Regions from separate parts of the Paenibacillus sp. FSL L8-0436 genome, predicted to be linked through region 2. Evidence: riboswitches for the same ligand, from Rfam matches in the RefSeq annotation. Region 2 holds a riboswitch; the other holds the start of a gene.
The links. Region 2 has a riboswitch for cyclic di-AMP ahead of NSS79_RS02865 (hypothetical protein). Riboswitches for the same ligand answer to the same signal wherever they lie in the genome.
Positions count from the first base shown of each region.

Region 1 (4,366 bases), 3.3 Mb from region 2:
TCAACCAGTAAAATTCGATTCATTGAGCACCTCTGTTTAATTCAAGAAAGTTTTTAAAGTAAAGCTACAACATTTTTTCACTGTATCATGAAAGATATCTTTCACAAAGCTGTTTAGTGGAAAATTTATTAATGAGGTGCTTAATTCCAGCCCGCTCACCCAGCCTTGTCCACCAGGGTTATCCGGAATGGAGCCCTTCCCCCGGATGATATTCCGTCCTCCTATCAGGGGTAGAACGTAATAATCATTTTTTAAGCCGATCCAGAAAAGGATCGGCTAATTTTTATAGCTTTCTTAAGATCAATCACGTCTGTTCTCAACAGATTTCATACGGTTCTGATCGTCAGGCACCCGGTCAGTACTGAATTCCTGCCCTGCTTCTAACTCACCATGGCCGCAAACACTTCGGGAAAAATTTGTGAACTGCCTTTTTTGCTCATCCATTTCGTGTTTTCGCTTAAGCAGTTCCTGCGGATCCTGATTTGTCATAATCTTAACCTCCTAAGAAATCAAAATAAGTCTCTAAACATGGAATCATGCTGTTTATTCGCACTACAGAAGTTTTCCATAATAGAGCGGTGCTTATGCAAGGAATTCAAAATCCCAGCTTGTGTAGAATTATTGCTCTTTATCCCGCCCGAGCAGCCCGCTGAGAGCCTCTGTCACGTTCATACCGGTAAGCGTCTGTGTCAATTCAGGAACCTGGGCCATGATTTTGGCGATATCGCCGGTAATTTTGTTCACGCCGGATGAAGCTCCATCCTGGGAAATCACTGTAATCTTATCGACTTTGGACAGCGGGGAAGCGATTTTGTCAGCCAGCTCTGGCAGAACCTTCAAGAATTCCACTATAAGGGCGGCTTGCGTGAACTGTTTGTACGCTTCAGCTTTCTTCTCCAGTGCCCCCGCTTCCGCTGCTCCGGCCAGCTGAACAATTTCCGCGTTGGCTTTTCCCTTCGCCAGTTCTGCTTCCGCGGTTGCCAGCCCCCGTTTGGTCATTGTGGCCGCTTCTGCTTCCGCCTCAAGAATTTGCCGCTGTTTAGCTGCTTCCGCTCTCATGATCGTAGCCTGATTCTCCGCCTCAGCAGGCTTGATCACCGTTGCCTCCAGCTCCCTCTGTCTCAGCTCAACTTCGATTTCCCGGACGGTCCGGTTGGCCTCCGCTTCCATCTGCGTGATCTTGACCTGTTCGGTAACCAGCGACTGCTTGATTTTGTTCTGCTGCAATTCGTACGCAAGATCCGCCTGTGCTTTTTTCACTTCAGTCTCCAGCTTAAAGTCCGCCTGCTTAATGTTCAAATCCTTCTCGAACAGAGATTCCTTGGCGCGGGCGGCGGTTCCCGCTTCAATGGTGGCCTGATGTGCATTGGCCTTGGCAATGGCGGATTCCTTCTCCGCCTCGGCTTGTTTGATCTGAATGTCGCGTTCTGCTTCCGCCTTGGCGATGCTGGCATCACGGCGGATGCGCTCAATTTCCGGAACCCCCATATTGTCGATATACCCTTTGTCGTCAGTAATTTTCTTAATGGTAAAGCTGACCACCTCAAGCCCCATCTTATCGAGGTCTTCCGAGCAGGTCTCCCGCATCTTGCTGTTGATTTCGTCAGGTGTTTTTAGAATGGATTCGACCGTTAATTGTCCGATCAAGCCGCGCAAATGGCCTTCCACCGAATGCAGGATAATCGTCTCACGGTCTTCTTCCGGCCTGTCGATAAACTGCTCACTGGCAGTCAGAATAGCAGTAGGATCGCTTTTAATCTTAATCTGGGCCACCGCCTCCAGGTTGAGCTTGATGCCCTGCCGGGAGAACATCGCCTGCGCCGGGATGACATCGAAGCTCATCAGCATCATGGAGATGGTCTTATTGTTCTGGAAGCCGGGAATGACGAACGTCCCGCCGCCCTGAACCACTCTTTTTCCACCGAGGCCGAATACAATCATCGCCTGATTGGGCGGAACCTTTTTATAAGCGTTCACGATACTGAACAAAGCCAGCAGGATAACAACAACAATTGCCGAGATTAAATAAAGAATAACCATTCGGTTCGACACTCCCCGTTATTTATAGTTGTTCGTTTTCCCTCTCGAAGAGGGTGACTACCGCCATTCCTTTATCCACCTTCAAAATAATCACCCTGTCGCCCTTGGCGAGCTGCTGGCCGGTTTCTGCCCGCACTCCAATCGAACGCATCGTTCCATGCAGCACATATTTCATCTCTCCCACTGCTCCATCCACTGCAGAAATGCTGATGTACCCGAGTTGTCCCGCCTGCTCATAATCCATTTTATTCATGCTACTATCATACCGAGTCATCACCCGGGCCAGCACCGCATATATCAGACAGCCCAGCAGCAAGGCCACCACGGTGCAGATCAGCACCACTGCAAGCATATTCATTCCGCTGAACCGGGTAAGCACATAACCACTGCCGCCCCAGACTGTGACAAACACCATCAGAGGGAGTATGGGCACAAAGCCCGGACCACCAGCATCGCCACCTCCCACATGCAGATGACCCGCCAGGCCATGCCCATGAAATCCGCCGCTGAGGAGAAGCAGCAATCCAACCCAGAAGCACACGATAAATACAGTAACGATAACAATCCCCCCTTTAAAGCATTTAAGATAGTGCCAAATGACTCTTATTTACGTTGTTATAAGATTTATAAACTCTTATACAGATCAACTTTCCTTTCTGCATGCGCAGCAAAAAGACCACAGAAGCGTCAGGGCTCTCCGTGGTCGGTTAATCGATCATGGCGCTCATCCTCTCTCTTCGAGGCTTACGGGGTTAGCTGACGGATTCGGGCTGCGAGATTGCCCTACCTTGTAAGAAGCGGCTGTTCAGCACGCAACAAGGATTCACCCCAAGTGAGCGGCAGCTATCTGAGCAAAAGCCGCATTCACCATTGGTTCCCCCGTTCCCATTATCGGAATTCAGCCATTTGAGAACAGTTATATTACATTCGGTTGTTGATTTGAATCTTACGCCTGTGACCATTTAATGTAAAACGTTGCGGATGGCAAAAGAAGCCCAAAATGCCATCACTTCACGAATGAATGCGCATTCTTTGGTTTTACTCTTAGTCGATCGATGATTTGCTCATTTTTGCTCCACTTCATGTCCCTGGGAAAACAAAACAGAAACCTCTACGGCTCATCATCATCCGCCGTACTCTTCTGTATTACACGTTAAAGTTCCGTCAGGAATATTCTGCAAATCATTCGGGAACGTTAACAGCAAAACTAATCGAAAGTTGAGCGCCTTATAATGACTAACCAAACTCAGACCTCATTTCCTTCTGTAGATCAAAATTCCGATTACATCGAAGCCGCACTGTTCCATACAAGTGACCTCAAAAAAAGAGGCTTATCCTTTCAGGGAAGGGAAGGAATGCTCTTTTATCTGGATTCTCTCACTGACACGGAATTGATTGAACGGAACGTGATTGTTCCATTTAGCCGTAATCAGGACAAAGACCTCTCTGAGCTTTTCACAATGCTTAGTTTCAGTTTGGAAACAGAACTAAACCAAGGTATTCAGGGACTTCTTGAAGGAAGCTGTCTTTATTTTTTAGAAGGAATGTCTGGATTTTATGTCCTCTTCACTCCTGCCAAATACGAACGAAGCATTAGCGAACCTGAGAATGAGGGGGTTATTCGGGGACCTCATAACGGTTTTATTGAACAGATGAAGGTTAACTTATACCTGATTCGCAAACAAATAGCCTCCCCAAACCTTATTGTCCGCTACTTCACACTTGGGAAATTCGCCCCCAAACAGGTAGGCTTAGTCTATATGGAGAATATCGCCAACCCTGAATTGATACAGATTGTAGAATCAAGAATAAAGAAAATTTCGCTCGATTGGATAATCTCCACTGGCTTTATTCAGGAATTAACGGAGGATAACTCCTTCTCCATATTTCCCCAACTAATCAATACGGAGCGTCCGGACCATACCTCAGCTTATTTGCTTGACGGATATGTCGCCATACTGCTGGATGGGGACCCCACAGCTCTGATTTTGCCGGCGAGCTTCTTCAGCTTTTATCAGACACCGGATGACTATAACAATCGATGGATGATCGCTTCTTTTGTCCGGTTTATCCGTCTGATCGGCTTTGTAACAGCATTTCAGTTGCCAGCGCTCTACATTGCCACCGTTTCTTTCCACTCCAATGTCCTTCCCTTGCAATTATTTTTTTCGATTCAAGGTTTATTGACCCGGGTCCCTTTTCCTCCGCTGATTGAAGCGATGCTGCTTGAATTTATATTCGAACTGCTGCGGGAAGCAGGGCTTCGTCTGCCCAGCCGTGTAGGTCAAACTATTGGGATTGTTGGGGGGTTGGTTATCGGGGATGC
Region 1 covers NZ_CP151955.1:3,891,900-3,896,265, reverse strand. Annotated here, with positions in the region: gene NSS79_RS17805 (response regulator transcription factor) at 1-23, opposite strand, end outside; gene NSS79_RS17800 (hypothetical protein) at 301-489, opposite strand; gene NSS79_RS17795 (SPFH domain-containing protein) at 619-2,040, opposite strand; gene NSS79_RS17790 (hypothetical protein) at 2,063-2,473, opposite strand; cyclic di-AMP (ydaO/yuaA leader) riboswitch at 2,767-2,954, opposite strand; gene NSS79_RS17785 (spore germination protein) at 3,273-4,366, shown strand, end outside.
Region 1: another riboswitch for cyclic di-AMP. It lies ahead of NSS79_RS17790 (hypothetical protein); the one in region 2 lies ahead of NSS79_RS02865 (hypothetical protein).

Region 2 (4,366 bases):
GTGAACAACGGTAAATTCAACCTTAATGAGACAGAAGTTTCTTTTGCTTCGGATTCAGAGAATGTAAAACATGAAAAAATTAAGAAGGAGGTTTTTTCGAAATATAAAATAAAAGAATAATGATTTATTTATGATACCAAATAATAATGAGCTGCATTATGCGCGCATTGAAAAGTGATCATAGGTTTTAACTAAGGAAGCCGTGGTTCGGAAACTGCGGCTTCCTTTAGTTCGCCCAGCATGGGTGCTATCTTTAGAGTTCATGTCCAGAATGGTGAAGGCAATATTAGCCATTAGCTTAGACAAGGGTTTCCACCGTGAACTGAGTCAGTACCTTTAAGCTGGTGCGGATACTTCTCGCTGGCGGATACACCAGTCTTTCAAACGATAGATAGATGGTTTCGAAGGAAGCTGCAAATGTGCCTTTGGAAGCACTGGAAGAACCCACGAATCAAAGCTGTTGACTATGATGCCTCTGTTTGCGTTCTAAGGCTTGTTTCTATACGTCTCTACATATAGAGAATGGAGAGTTCAGGATCCTGCTGGTTAAATGAAGGGTTATAGTGTACCTTATTTAATAAGATAAGGAGTGGTAATCTTGAAAAAAAACAATCAAATCCCCGCGATCCTCGCAGCTTCAATTCTGCTGATTCTGCTCAGCAGCATGCTTAAGCCGGAGGGCTCTACCCTGCTGGGTGTGCTGCAGACGTTAATGCTCGGAGTGGGCTTGCTGGGCTGCTGTACAGCGGCCTGGAGATTCGCCAAAGGCGGCAAGGGCAAGAGCTGAGTATAAATAGAAAAGGCCGCAGCACTATGCTGCGGCTTTTTCATGCGCTTTGACAAGTTGCTATATTCCATACGCAGCTATACAACAAACAAGTTTGCTTCAGGCCGCAACGTTTCCAACCGGCACATTTGCTCGCGCACATGTCTCAGCCGGGTTTTCAGCACTGGCACGCTTTGCTCAAGAATGGTGCTGATTGCCGGCAGGGGCAGCAGCATGCCGTACCATAACACCTGCACAATCTGATCCTCCCAGGCTAATCCATTGGAAACAAAGAGGCTGCACTCCTCTGCAGCCCGGGAGCATTGCTGAATGCACTCCCGGTACGCATCCAGAGAGAAAGGCTGCGGGATGAAATCATCATGAAGGTACCGGGTATAAAGCTCAGTGAAGGTCTTCATCGCAGTCTTTTCAGCAACGGCACCCTCTCCCAGCAGCAGACTGGTGAGTGCATAAATATTTCCGGTGTTCTTTTGGACATATTCCGCAAACCCGCTGGCAGCTGTCCATTCCGGGGATAATGGGTCTGGCATGTCTTCACGTTCCTTCCTGAATAAGAAATTATAAGATGGAGAAATAAGCGATGGATCTGTCCATTAGCTCGGCTATGTCCGGTTCCTGCCAGCTGCCTTTATGCAGCAGGGAACTTGAAGGTTTATAGTACATCCGTCTGAAGGGGGGCGTACCGCCGGCCCCAGCTGTACGGGAATAGGGGACCATTTGCAGATGTGACGTGACGACCTTGCCTTGCAGCTTGGCTTTTAAATCCAGCAGGGCCGTTTGCACGATTTCTTGCTGACCCGGCTCCCACTGCGCACCTAGCTGCTGTACAATTTCTATGGCTTCTTCCAGCCTGTGATTGCGTATACTTCTCAGAAAGCTGCTCCATTTAATGACGTCAAAATGATCGCCTTCCGCAGACAGTATCCCCGCTCCCCAGCTGCACCCAGCCTTGCACGTAAGCTTCAGCACACCATACCGGCATTTGCCGGATGACTCCGTGGCATGATGGAATGGCCAGGGGGCATCGAATACAAACACTTCTATACGTAACAGCCTGCGCTGGTTCATTTCGTTTTCCCTCCTACCCATTTATAAGCTGCAGCCTCAGCACAAAAAACCGCAGCAGAGGAGGACCTCTGCTGCGGTTTTGGTACAGGCTTAAATACACCTGGCGCAAAAACGTGGCGGATCAAGGTTCTCTCTAGTCGCTTACGGGGTTAGCTGTCGGATTCGGACGGTGAGAGTCGCCCTACCTAATGAGACCACAGTCTCCTTCGGATTCACCCCAAGAAAGATAAGGTAATGGATAATATGAAGCTTATCCCTTCTTATCTTCCAGGTAAGGCCCTGCGGGCCTGATGGTTCCCCCGTTTCCCGCATTGCGGGAATTCAGCGTTCATATCGCATTTCATGTATTGGATTCAAACCGAATCATACTCTTTTCGCATGAGCTTTGTAAAAAGGAAAAAACATTCTTCTGAGCCGATTTTCAGGGGATTATGGCAAAAGACACGATAAGAAGTGCTAAAAGGGTATTTATCAACGATTTTCAGCTTTTTATCTCGTGTATACGACTGCTTTTGATTTAGGGTGATCAGAGCACAAAAGGCAATTTGCTCAACATCGGGTGAATAAAATCACAACGCTGTATGCTTTTTCGCAAATCGTTGATAAGCCGAGTAAATAAGAGTAATGATGAGATTGAGGCTTAAGTAAGCGCTACCTGATCTGGAATGGGTTTACTAAATGCATTATTTTGGCAGGTTTGGCGGTTTACAAGGCCGTGACCGCCAGAGTATGATTACTTCTGTTTACTACACAATCGAATACGCAGTCCGCTTAATTTCCGTTATGGAAAGCGGGGGAACCAACAATCGGCAGCCGATGTGAGAGTCGGAGCCGGTTATGGGGTGAATCCTGTGAAAGTGCGAGAGAATGCTCGCATGGATACAGGTAGGGCGACTCTCACTGCCCGAATCCGACAGCTAACCTCGTAAGCGTATTAGAGAGGATGAGCACAATGTGACCGTTAATTGGACCACAGAGGGAATTCCTTTGTGGTTTTTTGCTGTGTTCGTACGGGCAAATGAATGGAAGTCCTAGGCCGGAGGAGAGGAAGATATGGCGAATTCGGAAGAATATGTACTCATTAACGCTCCGACTAAAGCGGGGGAGCATTTTATCAAAATCTTAAAGTTCAGAGGCTACAAGATCGCAGGAATCGCCAACAATGCGGCGGAGAAGCGGCGTCTGGAGGAGCTGGGAATCGAGGTCAATCTTGTGGTGGACACACATCATCAGAATACATGGTTCCGCCCCTCTTTTCCGGTAGGAAGAGTATTTCTGTTCGAGAGCAGTGTGACCTTATGCTGCCGGTATATCCAGATGTGCCGGACCTGGACGACAAAACCAATATACGTAATTACGACTTCGATGAATCCCAGACTGGTCTATAAAGGACTTGGAGCGGATTCCGTCATCTATTCCCACAGCGGAAATGTCTCTTTTCTGGCGGATGTCTCAACGAATCCGGGATAAGGCCAAATAAAAGGGCAAATAAAAGGCATCCCCTGGACAGAGGTCCAAGGAGATGCCTTTTTCAAAATACAAATATTTATATGCCTCACGCTATGAATTATTCAGCGGTTGCTCCAATAAGCTGCTTAAGTTCGGAAACGTTGAAGCCTTTGACTGCGCGGCCTTCGTACACAGTAACAGGCACACCCATGAAGCCCAGCTTCTCGACTTCTTCCTGATACACTGTACTTGTCATAACATCACGCACCTCGAAGCTAAAGTCTTGCTCAGTCAGCCACTGTTTCACTTGATTGCAGTCGCTGCATCCTGTGGTGGAATAGACAATTACCGGCTGGCTCATTGGCTTACAGCTGCCTTGATGGCGTCCCGGGTGATTTTCCAATGGGAGGTGTTCCAGCGCACTTCGCCGTCTTCCAGCAGGAAGATCTGCGGAGATTCATGCTTGATCCCGAAATCTTCGGCAATCTGATTGGACAGCGGACGGTCTTCAATCACATGCACAATGGCAGCTGGAGTCTCGGAGCCTTGCACATAGGCTGTGAATTCCTCATTGGCCTTGGCGCTGATCGGGCAGGTAGTGCTATGCTTGAAAAGCAGTTTTTTACCTGGTTGCGCAACATATTGCTGCAGTTCTTCCAGAGTATGAAGTTGTTGGATAGACATCGGTATCTCACCTTCCTATAAGTACTTGTAACTACGATTGTAACATAGTTCAAAATTAAATCAAAAAGGAAGTTAGAGCAACTCTTTCAGTGGAATTACAGTCCCATGAAGGACGTTGAAAAAACGTGACTGCCATGCTAATGTGAGAGAGATGCCGCGTGTATCCTGAAGAATCGTAAAGGGTGTGTCCATAATCATGAAAAGGGTTGCTTTTGTTACCGGTGCTGACCGTGGTTTAGGTTTTTTTCTGGCAAGCTGGCTTCTAGAGAACAAATATTCCGTATTTGCCGGTCAGTATATGAAGGAGTCGGAATCGCTGGACGCACTGAAAAAGCAGTACCCGGACCGATTAACTCTGATCCCGCTGGATATCAGCGA
Region 2 covers NZ_CP151955.1:603,214-607,579, forward strand. Annotated here, with positions in the region: gene NSS79_RS02845 (hypothetical protein) at 1-120, shown strand, start outside; gene NSS79_RS02850 (hypothetical protein) at 388-519, shown strand; gene NSS79_RS02855 (hypothetical protein) at 599-787, shown strand; gene NSS79_RS02860 (hypothetical protein) at 865-1,317, opposite strand; gene NSS79_RS02865 (hypothetical protein) at 1,346-1,855, opposite strand; cyclic di-AMP (ydaO/yuaA leader) riboswitch at 1,980-2,192, opposite strand; cyclic di-AMP (ydaO/yuaA leader) riboswitch at 2,614-2,802, shown strand; gene NSS79_RS02870 (hypothetical protein) at 2,909-3,325, shown strand; gene NSS79_RS02875 (glutaredoxin family protein) at 3,423-3,665, opposite strand; gene ytxJ (bacillithiol system redox-active protein YtxJ) at 3,662-3,988, opposite strand; gene NSS79_RS02885 (SDR family NAD(P)-dependent oxidoreductase) at 4,185-4,366, shown strand, end outside.